Regions from separate parts of the Paenibacillus sp. FSL P2-0121 genome, predicted to be linked through region 2. Evidence: riboswitches for the same ligand, from Rfam matches in the RefSeq annotation. Region 2 holds a riboswitch; the other holds the start of a gene.
What was found. A riboswitch is a leader RNA that binds a small molecule or an ion and turns the genes downstream of it on or off. The one in region 2 is predicted to bind cyclic di-GMP.
Positions count from the first base shown of each region.

Region 1 (7,524 bases), 2.3 Mb from region 2:
TTTAGAGATATGGAAGCCTTATGTACAGCGGGAATACCGATTCTTGCCGAACGGGGACGCGAAGGGGGTTGGATGCTCACAGAAGGATACCGGACCTCCTTAACGGGTATGAAGCCCTCAGAAATTGCTACTCTGCTGCTGTCCGCAGACTCCTCAATCTTAAAAGATCTGGGTATACAAAACGACTTCTCTTCTGCCGTGCTTAAGCTGGAGGCTGCTTCCCCATCCAGGCCGAATAATCCAGCCAGTTACCTGAGCCAGCGCATTCATATAGATGGTGCCAGCTGGCACCCTTCCGACGAGACATATCCGTTCCTATCTGTCCTGCAGGAAGCTGTTTGGGAAGACCGTAAAGTAAAGATCACTTACCCACGGAATGACGAGATGAAGGAGCGTTTCATTGAACCTCTCGGGTTAGTCGCAAAACGTGGAGTTTGGTATGTAGTGGCACGAACCGAGGGTGAAATGCGGACTTTTCGCGTGTCGAGATTAATACAAGCTGACGCAACTTATGAATCATTTGTCAGACCTGAGGCTTTTGATTTAAAAAGCTACTGGGAACAATCGACTTTAGCTTTTAAAGCAGCACTGCCAAAATATGTAGTGAACTTAAAGGTGAATGAGTCTATTCTTAAAGAATTACAACGTGAAAGATATGTAACTATAACTTTAGTAGAACCCTCTGCTAATACTGGGTGGATGAACGTGGAGGCCGAGTTTAATGCTATAGAATCTGCCTGTCGTATCGTACTCTCTTTCTCTCCTTCAGTTATTGTTTTAGCTCCTATCGAACTAGTAAGGATGGTAAAGTCTGCTATTAAAACAATTTCCACAATATATGAGGAATTTTGACATGAATTCTAAATATCTACTACTTAAAGAAGATTTATGACACTTCTCTATAGACCAATGACCTATAAATCCCCTATAATAACACCATTACATAAAATTTAATAAGGGGGACATTTTACCAATGAGCTGGATGCACAAACTTCCGTTAAAACAAAGAATTGTTGCCGGATGTTACCTCGTTGCCGCACTGTTTGCTATTCCTGTCTTAGTTACGTTAATGATTCTAGGTCAATTTCTCGTAGGAATTATACTAGTAGTTGTTCTTGCAGGTCTGACTTTACCTGTTGCTCGCTTCGTGGAGAGAACGCTTACATCATCTTTTGATGATATTGCTAATGTATCTCACAGTATTTCGAAGGGTGATTTCACTAGCAGAGCGGACGAAAATGGTTCAATGGGTGACGTAAGCCGCTCCTTTAACACAATGATTGATAAGCTCAAGAAGATTTTGACCGATGCATCGCAGATCACCCGTCAAGTTATGGATGCAAGCCGCGGAATCGAAGATAAGAACCAGAACCTGAAAATTGTCATGGCACAAGTAGCCTCTTCTTCTACTGAGCTCGCTCTTGGTGCAAATGAAATATCTACGGATATCGCTGATATGACAGAATCCATTAAAGACATTGAAACTAAAGTATCCAATTATACGAACTCCACCAAAGAAATGAACAGACGTTCAATACATACCTTAGAACTTGTCGAGCAAGGGCGCCAATCCGTAGATACACAGGCTGAAGGCATGCGTAAAAACATAGAGGCTACACAAAAAGTGGCTGATACTATTGAAGCTCTCTCACAAAATGCCCGCGGGATTACGATGATCACCAAGACCATCACAGAGATCGCTGAGCAGACCAACCTGCTGTCACTGAATGCCTCCATCGAAGCTGCTCGTGCCGGAGAGCATGGTCGGGGTTTTGCCGTTGTAGCTCAAGAGGTCCGCAAGCTTGCTGAGGAATCTACGGCATCCACAAAAGAAGTATTCGGCTTGGTCCGCAGCATTGAGTCAGATATTAAACAAGCCATCGATAATATCGCCATCAATGAAGAGGTTGTGCAGGTTCAGAATGAAATGATCACTCAATCTGCCCATATTTTCGCACAAATTGTACAAAGCGTGCAGTACATTACCGAGCAAATCTCTTCATTCTCTGCGGAGAGCGATCTTATGCTAGAAAGTGCCTTGAAAATTTCCAGTGCAATTGAGAATATCTCAGCAATCACCGAAGAAACTGCTGCTGGCACGGAAGAGGTATCGGCGGCTATGAATGAACAGATTAATGCCCTGCAGTCTGTTGCAGAAGAAACGGAAAAAATGACCCAGGCCGTATTTAATCTGCAAAAAACCATTCATATCTTTAAATTCTAGTTCAAAACTATCAACTGCCACCTAAGCTGAGTCTTAGGTGGCAGTTTTTTTCGCGAGGCAAAACTTCATCTCTTGGACAAGACTTTCGTCAAATTTCGAGTTTTTTTAGCGGATTATGTTGACAAAAATTAATGAGGAATATATTGTAAAGGAAAATTATTCTTATCAACTATAAATTAATATTGGCAAAATCCTCGAAAGAGGATGACGCAAAACCATGGATCTACAGCCTCATTTTTTCGTTTGAGGCCATGATTGCCAGGTTGCAGAGGAACCAGGACGGCTGAACTATTGTTCAGTCTTAGCGGTGCCTTATGCCACCAACCTGTGCTTACTATAGAGCACAGGTTTTTACTTTTTGAGTATATTGATCTGTCGTATCTATTCGGTAGATTAATAACTAATATATATCAAAAAACTTGTGAGGTGTTTCTTTTGAAGACAGTCGCAGATTACATGGCGGAAGCACTACGTAACCTTGGAGTCACCCATTCTTTTGGGATCATTGGCAAATCCATTTGTCCAATTGTTCTAAAGATGGTGGATTACGGTATTGAATTTATTCCCGGCAGACATGAAGCAAGCTCCGGATTCGAAGCAGCAGGGTATGCGCTGAAAACGGGTAACCTAGGCGTAGCATTTGGTACTTCGGGTCCTGGGGGAACTAACCTGCTTACAGCAGCAGCACATGCGAAAGCTAACAACCTACCTGTCCTATTTATTACCGGCCACCAATCCATTACAGAGCTTGGAATTCCTCAATGTCAGGACTCCACCTCTTTTCTGGCTGATTTAGCTGATATGTTCAGACCTGCCACCTTGTTCAGTAAATTGGTTGAACGTGGGGATCACTTTGGTACTATTTTTAATCATGCGATTTCTGTGGCCCTGACCAAACGGGGTCCTGTTCATCTTTGTATTCCTTTTGATGTACAAACTGAAGTATTGGAAGAATGCAATATAGTAATCCCAGAAAGAGAATCTCTAATTAGTCAAGCTAATATCGATAGAGTCATCGATGCTATTCAAGCTGCTAAGAATCCTTTGATTATTGCGGGTAAAGGAATTAACCGCTCCGGAGCACATAAAGAGCTTGTTCAACTCGCAGAAACTTTTAATATTCCTGTAGTAACATCTCCTGGTGGAAAAGGGGCTATAGTCTGGGATCACCCACTCTATCATGGTCCTATTGGCGTTGGCGGTTCGACCCACGGGGACGATTTATTGAATAAAAGCGATTTATTTATAGTGCTTGGATCACGTTTAAGTGATATGACCATCTGTAATCTTAAACGGGAGAATCATCCAGCAACTTTAATTCAATTTGATATTGATCCAACCTTTGTCGGAAAAATACTATTGTCCAAAACGATACCGGTCACTGGGGACCTGCGCGATAATTTGGTGCACTGCCTAAATCATATTGACCCAAGCACAATCACCAAACGTGAGGCTTTGGCCGATGCGGATTATTCAGAAGAGCTTCCAACCCTCAAGAATCTTTCCCTTGCTTCCGTAATGAGCACTTTAAGTGATTTGATCCCTTATAATAATTCAATTTTCGTTGATGATGGAAGTCATGGATTCCACGCTGCAAAATGGTACAAGGTTAAGAAACCGGGCAGCTTTGTTTTTGATGCGTATTTTGCTTGCATGGGTAATTCGATCGGCATGGCTATTGGTGCAAAAGTTGCAGCTCCTGAAGAAACTGTCCTCTGCATTACAGGTGATGGTTGTTTCATGATGCTCGGCGCTGAGATTAACACCGCTGTCTGCAAAGATATCCCTGTCATCTTTATCGTGGTCAATAATAAGCAACTAGATATGGCTCTTAAGGGTATGGAGAAAACCACAGGTCGTATCGATGGAACTCTATATGAAGTACCAATGGACGCCGTGAAATTCGCTGAATCTCTAGGTGCTAAAGGCTACAAATGTGAGACTGCGGATGAATTCACAGCTGCAATTAAAGATGCGGTAGCTCTAAACCATGTTGCCGTTATTGAACTACTAACAGACCGTGATGAAGTCCCTCCGACTGCACACCGTACTTTGAACCTAAACTAGGAGGCTAACCATGAAGGAAAATATCAACAGTGGTCTCAACCACTTCACGAATCTATCAGGAGACTATGGCGCAAAAGCACTAGCTCCAATTAAAGACCACTTCCCTGACTTGGCTGAATTTATTATGGGGAATGCCTATGGCGATATTTTTCAACGTAATACTATAGCCCCTGACTGGAAGGAAATCGCAGTCATTTCATCTTTAATTTCAATGGGTCAATTCGAACAGTTGGGCGTTCATTATGTCATGGCCCTTCGTGTTGGAGTTACCGTAGAACAGCTTAAAGGTATTCTATTACACTTAGTACCCGTTATAGGGGCACCTAGAATCATCACAGCTTTTAATATCCTGCTTGCAACCATAGAAGAAATCCAATAACCCAACAGTTCGACAACAATATACAAAATTCGACTTTATTATTGCATACACTTGAAAAATATGCCTATAATAGAGTCGGAATATCCCATTACTTGCTGTATAGTGTCGAATTTTGACTTTTATAAAACAGCTAAATGGATATACATGGCTGGATATTGCAGTCGAACTGTTTTGGACAAATTCAATCTATGGGAGAGATTTAGGCATGGGAAGTTTCGTTTTGAAGACAGACACTACAAACAAGGTTATTAACATTGAGTTGGATGGAACATTTTCTGAAGAAGATGGTCTAAAATCTATTCAAGCTTATCAACAAACTATCAATCCAATTACTCCAGCTGACTATGAACTAAAAATCGACTGCAGAAAGCTAAATGTAACTGCACCAGATGTTGTACCTCTTTTAGAAAGCTGCTTTGTAATGTTTAAGAATGATGGATTTGTAAAAGTAAATCTAACGCTTGAAAATAACCCGATCCTCAAAATGCAGCTTTCCCGTCTTGGCCGTAAAGCTGGACTCGATAACATCGAGATCATTTCTGCGGTTACAGTCTAGATCTTTGAATCTTAATATGTAGGCCACATTTTACTGCTTTCCTGGAGGCGTATTATGACCGGAATTCGTATTAAAGGCATTGATATCTATCATCCCAGCAATATAGTTGGTAACGACTTTTTCATTAAGCATTTTGACGAAAAAGGCATTGATATTCGAGGTCTATTATCCGCATTAGGTCGTATTACACGGTATAGTATTAAGGATGCGGATGAGAATTCCCTTACGATGGCTTTTGAGGCTGCCAGGAATGTTCTGGAGAAAAGTAGTCTCACAGGTGCCGATATCGACCTTATTGCCTATGCAAGTCAAACTCCTGAGTATATCTTTCCTACCAACTCATTAATGATTCACCGTTTGATCAAAGGCGCATCCCATACAATCTGCATTGACAGCAATGCTAATTGTGCGGGTATGACGGCTTCTGTGGAACAGGTTAGCCGTCAAATGCAAGCGAATCCTAGGATTAAACGAGCGTTGGTCATCGGCTCCGATTATGTAACCCCTCATGCCGATAAGAATGATCCAGTCTACTACGCTAACTTCGGTGATGCAGCGGCGGCAGTCATTCTTGAACAAGCTGAGGATGTGGTCGGTTTCATTGACTCTATCTACCAAACGGATCCTTGTGTTTGCGATAATTCCAAATTCCCGTGCGCAGGCCTGGCTAAACTGGGTAAACAAGGTGTAGCGGCTGGAGAGTTTAATGTGAAGTTTATTCCTTTTGATGATTCCATTTGCATAGATGCTGCTTCTGAGTCTATTCGTACTCTACTGTCTAACAACAATATCGCGCCTGAAGCCATTAAAGCAGCCTGCTTCTCACAGTTTTCATTGCCTAATATCTTAGAGATGTGTAAGAAAGTCGGCATTGATCGCAATGTAGCGGTATACATAGGGGATGAATTCGGATATACCTCTACCAGCAGCCCATTTATTGCTCTACATAAAGCTGTAACTACTGGAAAGATCGAACGTGGTGATAAAGTCCTGTTCTGGACAGTGGGCGCCGGTTGGCAAAATGTAGCATTTGTTATTGAATATTAGGAGCTGTATAACAAAAAGCGGCAAGCTAGGGATTCACCTAAGCTTGCCGCTTTTTAATATAAATATTAACGCAACATCAGGACTTACTTGCAAAGGTGAGCCCCTTTTCCGCGAGAGCACTCCGTAATAGGACGATCGCCTTTGGCCCCAATCCATGTAGCTGCAGAAGCTCTCCTTCAGTAAGCTTGCTGAATTGTTGAAGCTGAACATATCCAGCCCCATGCAGGGCTCGAAGCGCCGGCTTAGATAGTCCGCCCGGCAGATCAGATTCGGTTCCGTTAACCATAGATATATACAGCTCCTTTATCACTGATATCCTTCATGCTTCTCCCAACCCATGGTACGCGCTACAGCGTCCTTCCAGGCGTTGTAACGACCTTCCCGCTCAGTTATACCCATCTCAGGCGAGAAGACCCTCTCAGCCTTGTTGAAGCTCTCTAGCTGGGCACGTGTCCAGACTCCGGACGTTAACCCGGCCAGAAGCGCCGCACCCAAAGCTGTTGTCTCCGCATAGGTTGTTCTAGTAACCTCACTGCCCAGGATATCAGACTGGAATTGCATCAGCAAATCGTTACGCACAGCTCCGCCATCCACACGAAGGCCGGTCAATGGCATGCCTGCGTCTTTTTCCATAGCTCCTATTACATCTCTAGATTGAAAGGCTAAGGACTCCAATGTAGCTCGTACCAGATGTCCTGAGGTAGTGCCTCTAGTAAGGCCAAATATGGCTCCACGGGCATACATATCCCAATAGGGTGCCCCCAGTCCGGTAAACGCAGGCACAACGATAACCCCTTCACTGTCCTCTACTTCCCGTGCTTTATCTTCTGAGCCTGCTGGCTCCTCTATAAGACCAAGCCCCTCCTGCAGCCACTGAACGGCCGCTCCGGCCACGAACACACTGCCCTCTAGGGCATAATAGAGTTCATCTCCCATACCCCAAGCTACAGTGGTCAACAAGCCATGGCTGGAGGCTACAGCTTCTGTGCCTGTGTTCATTAGAATAAAGCAGCCTGTACCATAGGTGTTTTTGGCACTGCCGGGTTCTAGACAAGTATGTCCAAACAATGCGGCCTGTTGATCTCCAAGTACAGAGCGAATTGGAATGTCCGCCCCGAACCACTGTTTGTCTGCTACTCCAAATTCGCCACCAGACATTCTTACTTCTGGCAGAATGGCACGCGGAATACGAAGCTCTTCCATTAGCTCTTCATCCCAGCACCGTTCATGAAGATTAAACAGCATCGTACG
Region 1 is NZ_CP150245.1:4,801,348-4,808,871, forward strand. It holds gene MKY54_RS21365 (YafY family protein) at 1-852, shown strand, start outside; gene MKY54_RS21370 (HAMP domain-containing methyl-accepting chemotaxis protein) at 974-2,224, shown strand; cyclic di-GMP riboswitch class I at 2,399-2,495, shown strand; gene MKY54_RS21375 (thiamine pyrophosphate-binding protein) at 2,651-4,291, shown strand; gene MKY54_RS21380 (carboxymuconolactone decarboxylase family protein) at 4,302-4,670, shown strand; gene MKY54_RS21385 (hypothetical protein) at 4,876-5,226, shown strand; gene MKY54_RS21390 (ketoacyl-ACP synthase III) at 5,281-6,273, shown strand; gene MKY54_RS21395 (DNA-binding protein) at 6,350-6,559, opposite strand; gene glpK (glycerol kinase GlpK) at 6,580-7,524, opposite strand, start outside.
Region 1: it holds a riboswitch for cyclic di-GMP, as region 2 does, so the genes downstream of both, MKY54_RS21375 (thiamine pyrophosphate-binding protein) here and MKY54_RS11130 (DUF6612 family protein) in region 2, are expected to answer to the same signal.

Region 2 (7,524 bases):
AATTCAATTTTTAACCCATCGACATCAAGTGAAGTGAACTGCTTTTCTTCTTTAGGTTTGTTTATAGTGATCCAATTCTTAGTAGTATCACGTTTCTCAATGACAGCATCCTTTAATATAAGTTTCATTGGAACATCGGACCAGTCGTTATACCATTCCGGAGATTCGAATTGAAATAAATGCTGGTAGCTTTCGGAATGATCTCCTTTCAAATTCCAACCCCCAGTGATTGTTTGATCACCTATAACCAACTGAGCGGTATTATAGTGGACAATTCCTTTTTTAAGCGAATCATTTTCATCTATTAGAATTTGGATATCCAAAGGGGTAACCACTAGCTGATCTAAGGTTATGCCGGTCTTTTCTTGAAATTCAGGACTGTTATACAGTTTCTTAGTGTAAATCGCCTCACTTGCTTTTTGTCCATCTGCTTTAAAATCGAACTTCCACGTACCTGAAAATCGTTTCGCTTCTTCAATGTAACTAAAATGAAGACTAGCTTCCTTCCAATCTGATTCAGTTATATTGAAAACCTGTTCAATAAATAAATCCGATCCTTCGTTAGGCATGATGGTTGGAATTGCTTCATTCTTTTGACCACCAGTACTAACTACCAAATGTGGATTACCCCGTCCTAAGTCAGATGGTGATGCAGCGACTTTGTAACGGATAATGGTTTGATTGGAAACATATCGAACGGATTCGATTTGAAGGCTTGGATATTGCTTAACTCCAGTATTGATAGTATCCCCTGCTTGATGATTAGATTGTAAGGGAATATTCCGATCACTGTAAAAAATGAGATTCCGTGCTTCAAACCTATAGTCCTTTTTATCATCCTTTAATGTATCAGGTGTCTCATATACTCCAATGAGTTTCTGGCTTTCAGGATCGTATTCTAAATAACCGTATACCTTTGCCTTGGCACCGGATTCACTAGTCATGATGTTTTCCTCTGTAGCAAATCCAGTATATTTGGATAGATCAGATTTAGTATCAAGTGATAACAGCATTTTCATTTTTTCTCCATCAGTTACAACACCGTTCAAATTCATTGTTACTCCTGAACTGGAAGTTTGAAGATTATACTGTTGACCGATGCCGTTATTTAATGCATTGCTCACACTTCGACCACCAATTTTATCCCAATTAATCGTCATACTAGCGAATACAGGAATGGCTACAAGTAAGAGGCAAGAGAAGACAATACTGATAGGAATAACCTTTTTATTAGACCTAGGAGTATTCTGGGAGGCATGCAGATTTCTTTGACGTGTATAAGCTTCTTGTTTTATGGCAGTCCACATCAAATCATAATCCGGTCGGGGAATATGTTTATCTTTTTCAATATAGAGACTCATTACTATTCAGCTCCTTTAGTTGGGTTCCACCCATTCTATTTAGTATTTTAAGTCCCTTGTTCAGTCTGGATTTTACAGTTCCTTCGGGTATGCTCATAACTTTAGAGATCTCGGGTACAGTCAATTCGTTTATAAAACGAAGGACTACTACCATTCTGATTTTGTCGGGAAGCTGACTGTATAACCCTTGTAATTCTTTTTTAGTTTCCTGTCGATCCAAACGTTTTTCTACAGGGTTTGATTCCTCAGACCTGGATAGTAAATAATTACGTACTTCTTTCATCCACCCCGTCTTACGCCTTTTGATCACACTGTTGCACTCATTCGAAGCAATTCGTAAAATCCAAGCTTTCAAGTTTCTTACCTTCGACTTATCCGCTAAGATAACTTTTACAAATACCTCTTGGGAAATATCCTCCGCATCTGCCTGATTTTTCATTAAGTAGTAACAAAAATAATATACTTGTTCTTTATAGAGCTCGAAAATTTCCCGGTCACTCATTTTGCTGCACCCCCTGTCTTTGCTGTTCTCATTAATAAGACTTATAAGCGTATGTAATCGTTCATTTTTCATTTTGATTGTAGTATTTCTTCTGAGTATCATAGCGAATTCGAATGGAAGATAAGTCGTTTACAGGTAATTATAACCATGATAAAATTAGCGGTGGGACATGCGTCCGTAATCTAATTAAAACTAATTGAATGTCCGCGTTAAAGGTAAAATCATCGAAAGATGATGACACAAAGCCATGGGTCTAAAGCCTTTCGACAGAAGGAAATGATCGCCAGGCCGCCATAGGGATGTCTTATGAAGCATAAAGGATAGCTCTAAAAATATGTAGTCTATTTTGAGCTCTTTTATTATTTCGACCTATACGGCGTTACATTATCGCAAGGGGCCGAAAGGGGAAGTACATGAACAGTTTTTTCAAAACAATAGGTACTAGTTTGGCAGTAGGTGCTTTATTGCTGTCCGGAACGATCGGATGGATGTCTAATCCAGGAGTAGTGTCTGCAGCTACCTCAACAGTAGTAACCGCGGATCAGATGATCAGCAAAGTAACGGCAGCCTCCAAAGCAATAAAGAATTTCCATCTGGATGTGACCAAAAAACAGGATATTCAAAGCGGCGGGGTGCGTATCAGCAACACCAACACTCTGAAGCTGGATATCAACCGTCTGCCGAATTTTGCCGCAGCAGGCACTGTCGCTAGTAGTCTTTTAGAAACATCGTACAGTCTATATGCCAATGACAAGGAGTTTTACTATCTTGTAGACGGAAGTGAACTGATCGATGAATCTGAAGATGAAGGTTACGACGATGACGGGGAGCCAATCGATCCTGATGCACAATATTGGCTTGGACTGGAGAAAACGGAATGGGATGCCTTTTACTCTAAAGGCCAATACGATCCTGTTTCCATGCTTGATTCGGTCAAAAGTTATAAAAAATCCATGAAAGTCAGCACTGCTGGCGCACAAACAGTCTTACAATTCACGGTAACCGATCCGACAGCAGCTAAGGGGATAATCAAACTCTATGACCAGGAGAACCTCTGGGATGGTGAGACAGTTCAACCCAAAAGTGTAACGTGGAAATTATTCGTCAATACTAAGACTTGGCAAACGGAAAAGCTGACAGTCGATCTGAGTTATGTGCTGGTAAGTGACGGAGCTAAAGATACATACACCACGAAAATCGAAGCTAAATATTCCAAAAATAATAAAGGTGCAGCCATTGTAAAACCGGCCGAACTAGAATAATAAGGACGATTCATAACGAGCGAAAAGCGCTGTTCAGCGGAACAGCGCTTTTTGTTGTATCCAACAGCAGTTCTTTATTAGTTGACAAGAATAAATCATTGCTGTAATTTATATGTATGCGCATGTATATAATAATTTATCTAAATATAATTTAATGAAAGTTGGGAAAAAGATGATAGCACTAGACACAGCATTAACTTTTCGCAGAGGGCTGACATTAAAAAACCGAGTGGTTATGGCTCCAATGACCACTCGAATGAGCTTTTATGACGGTGTAGTAACACAAGATGAATTGAAATACTATTCGCTAAGAACGGGCGAAGTAGGTGCGGTCATCACTGCGGCAGCAAATGTACAAGAGGGTGGAAAAGGATGGGAAGGTGAACTTAGTGTTTCCTCCGATGAATTTATTCCTAGCCTCAGCCGATTAGCATCTACTATTAAACGAAATGGAACAAAGGCTATTTTACAGCTATTCCATGCAGGAAGAATGACAGATTCAAAAATATTGCGTGGCGTACAACCCGTTTCCTCCAGCGCCATTGCTGCCGAACGCCCGAATGCAGAAATTCCAAGAGCATTAACAGAAGATGAAATTTTCGGTGTAATTGAGGATTTTAAAAAAGCGACTCAACGTGCTATTCAAGCTGGATTTGACGGGGTAGAAATTCATGGAGCAAACACATATTTAATCCAACAATTCTTCTCTCCACACTCCAACCGTCGTGAAGATCAATGGGGAGGAAGCTTAGAGAAAAGATTTAATTTCATTAACCAATTAGTGGATGCAGTTATTGCTGTCGTTGACAATTCAGAGGTTAAGGATTTTATTGTCGGGTATCGTTTTTCTCCAGAAGAATATGAAGAGCCTGGAATTAAAATCACCGATACCTTTTATCTCATTGATAAATTAGCTGATAAAAAGCTGGATTATCTGCATATTTCATTAGGGGACTTCAAGAAAGTATCTGCATCAGAAGATTTTAAAGAAAAATCAATCCTGCAATATGTGCATGAGAAAATCAATGGCCGTATACCTTTAATTGGGGTAGGAGATATCCGTACCAAACAGGACGCAGAGGACACGTTGACAAATGCTGAATTAGTAGCAGTAGGACGGTCTCTTATCATTGATCCTCATTGGACAAGTAAAGTACTGGAGGGTAAAGAAGATCTCATCAGAAGAGTACTTGCTGATCAAGATAGAGAAGAACTTGTAGTAGAGAATGGTATTCTAGAATTCCTTAAATTAATGATGCCTGATCGTTTACGCTAAACCCAAACACAGTTTTGAGGTCTAAATCTATAACGTTCCGCGGTAAATTCCGCGGAACGTTATTTTTCTGTAACGACTCTATTCCCTCTTTAAGATTGTTGTCGTATGTTTCAACATTCGATTCATGAGATTTCGCCGTTCTGTTTTTATGTCGGTGTCGCTTCTCTTTAATGCGTCGCGGATGGGGATGATCTCTGTAATTTTCCTGCCGCTTTTTATTCTTCGATCTACACAAGTCGGGATGTAACCTACGTTAGTTATACTCGTGTGTCCTTTTTCATCCTTCTTTATTTTAAGCGTAAGAATGATACCGCTTTGTGTGTAAGGAATATTCATTAGTTTAGTCGAAACAAAATTCCCCAATGAGTAAATAACGAATTGTTTTTTTCCACGAAGCGCTAACGGTTGAAGAACATGTGGGTGAGACCCCAGTATGATGTCGGCGCCATTTTTAAAGAAGAGATTGACCAGCTCTTTTTGCCTCTTGTTTGGAGTGTAACGATATTCGCTTCCGAAATGCAGATAAAGCAAGACTAGATCGACTTTCTTTTTTAAATCTCGAATCTCCCGAATGATCTTGGGCGTAGATATCCGGTTAACCAGCCATGGCTTACTCACTGGTACAGGAATTCGGTTGGTTCCTGCTGTGTAGGAGAGGATGCCAATCGTAATTCCTTTGACGTTTTTAATAAGCGTTCTCTTGGATTCTTCTAATGATTTAGCTGTTCCCGTGTGGTCGATTCCATTACGGTCCAGAACTCGTAACGTCCGAACCAGACCCGGGGCACCATAATCCATGCAATGATTGTTGGCCGTTACTAATACGTCGAATCCGGCTTCCTTAAGTGCAGGGGCCAGTTCGTCTGGACATTTGAATATCGGACCGCCTGATCGGGGACTTTTCCGGCATTCGGGGCCACTTCCAGCAAAGGTGGTTTCGAGATTGCCAATCGTCAAATCAGCCTGTTTCAGATAAGGAGCTACTTTTGCAAACAGGGGGCTGAACGAATAGGTTCCGTCAGGCTGTTTAGCATCCGAAATAATATAACGTTTGACCATTAGATCTCCCACAGCAGCTATTTGTATTTCAGTCATGGATATCCACCTTTTTATTATTTTCATTAGGATATGGCATAAAGTTGTTATGGGTTATTCTTTCTTTAAGGCGAAGTGCAAACATTTGTGTGGCTTTTTATTTAAAATGTGACTCAACGCATAATCACTTTATTTAGATCGTCTAAATTTAAGGTATTCATTTTTTTCAATCTTTTATAATTTGATTCAAATCCTCTTTTTTGTTTGGCAGCCATAATAAAATAAGGTTGTTGATAAACATTATCAATCAAACATTGGAGGTTAAAGAAATGAGTACACAATTCAAAAAAATCGCCGAGGATACTTACTGGATAGGCAAAATCGATAACCGCCAGGTTCCATTTCACCGCCTGATTCTGGCAAAAGGAACTACCTATAATTCTTATTTATTAAAAACAGGTAAACCAACTGTCATTGATACCGTAGATATGGAATTCGGACGTGAATATGCCGAGTGTCTGGGTGAAATGATTGATCTTCTAGATATCCATTACATTGTAATTAATCATACAGAGCCTGATCACTCTGGTGGACTGGCAGCTCTCGCTGCCAAGGCTGCAAATGCCACGATCGTATGCACCGAGATTGCTGTTCCCGAATTGCAGGAAATGTACAAGCTTCATAGCCGGAACTTCCTGGTGGTTAAAGACGGAGATAAGCTGGATATTGGCGGGAAAACGCTGCTGTTTAAAGAAACACCGTATCTCCATACCGCAGAAACGATGATCACCTATTGTATCGAAGATCAAATCTTATTTCCTTGTGATATTTTCAGCACGCATGTTGCGGTGGAGAATCTATTCAGCGATGAAGCCGGGTTTGATATTACGGAAGATTTCCAGGGCTATTACGCAGCAATTATTCATCCTCACAGAAGATATGTAAGAACCCTGTTAGAGGCTGTTAAGGATCTTGAGATCCGGATGATCGCTCCTTCCCATGGGTTTGTGATCCGGAAGGACATACGTAAATATATCGGGATGTACGCCACATTGAGCCGTGAAACGACGCAAGGAAAAAAGGCAACCATCGTATATACCACCATCAAAAACAGTACCAAGAAGATAGCCAAAATCATACAGGATTGCTTGCAGGAAAATAATATAGAGACAGAGGTCTGGGATGCAGATAAAAGTAGTGCCACTGATATTCTGAACAGCATAACGTCAGCGGACGCGGTCTTTATTGGCAGCTCCACTAAATACGCGGACATGATTGGGAACCTGGAGAACATTCTGAAAGAATTGCACAATATGAATCTGGAAGGTAAACTTGCTGCAGCCTTTGGCTCCTACGGCTGGAGTGGTGAAGCCATTGAAGTCATTCAGGATTATCTGAATGGAACAAACATGACGGTGCAAAGCACATCTGAGGTTATTAAAACCACGGGGATGACACATGTAGAGTTCCCTGTACGAATCAGATTTTCCCCGAAAGAGCCTGAGAAAGTTCAAAAAATTAAAAATGCGGCTGAATTTGTTTCGGATTTGCTGCTGAGTTCATTTTAGGGAGGAGGAACATAGGATGACAAAACATTACGTTATTGTTGGCGGAGGAGTAGCCGCCGTCCATGCCGCCAAAGCCATCCGTGATCAAGACGCAGAATCGGAAATTTCGATCCTCGGGGAGGAAAGTCAACTGCCCTATAACCGGATTAAGCTGACCAAAGGGCTGTTTACCGACCTGCACAGTGAGAAGGTGCTGATTAAAAAGGAAAAATGGTACCGCGATAACCGTATCTCCGTAAAAACCTCGACCCGAATCCGTTCTGTCCACCCGGACCGGCAAATAGTTGTGACAGAAGATGGGCAGAGTGTTTCTTATCATAAGCTTTTATTGTGTATGGGAGCGAAGAATCGTGCACTCTCCCTTGAGGGCTTCGCCCTGAACAATGTTCATACCCTCCGGGATATGAACGATGCGGACAGATTGAAAGAAAACCTGCAGGATGGCAGCCATGTAGCCGTAATCGGTGGGGGAGTGCAGGGAATCGAAACCGCTTGGGCGCTGCATGAAGCTGGATATCAG
Region 2 is NZ_CP150245.1:2,550,917-2,558,440, forward strand. It holds gene MKY54_RS11120 (DUF4179 domain-containing protein) at 1-1,361, opposite strand, end outside; gene MKY54_RS11125 (RNA polymerase sigma factor) at 1,345-1,863, opposite strand; cyclic di-GMP riboswitch class I at 2,068-2,159, shown strand; gene MKY54_RS11130 (DUF6612 family protein) at 2,277-3,125, shown strand; gene MKY54_RS11135 (NADH-dependent flavin oxidoreductase) at 3,238-4,401, shown strand; gene MKY54_RS11140 (CapA family protein) at 4,480-5,496, opposite strand; gene MKY54_RS11145 (FprA family A-type flavoprotein) at 5,766-7,004, shown strand; gene MKY54_RS11150 (FAD-dependent oxidoreductase) at 7,021-7,524, shown strand, end outside.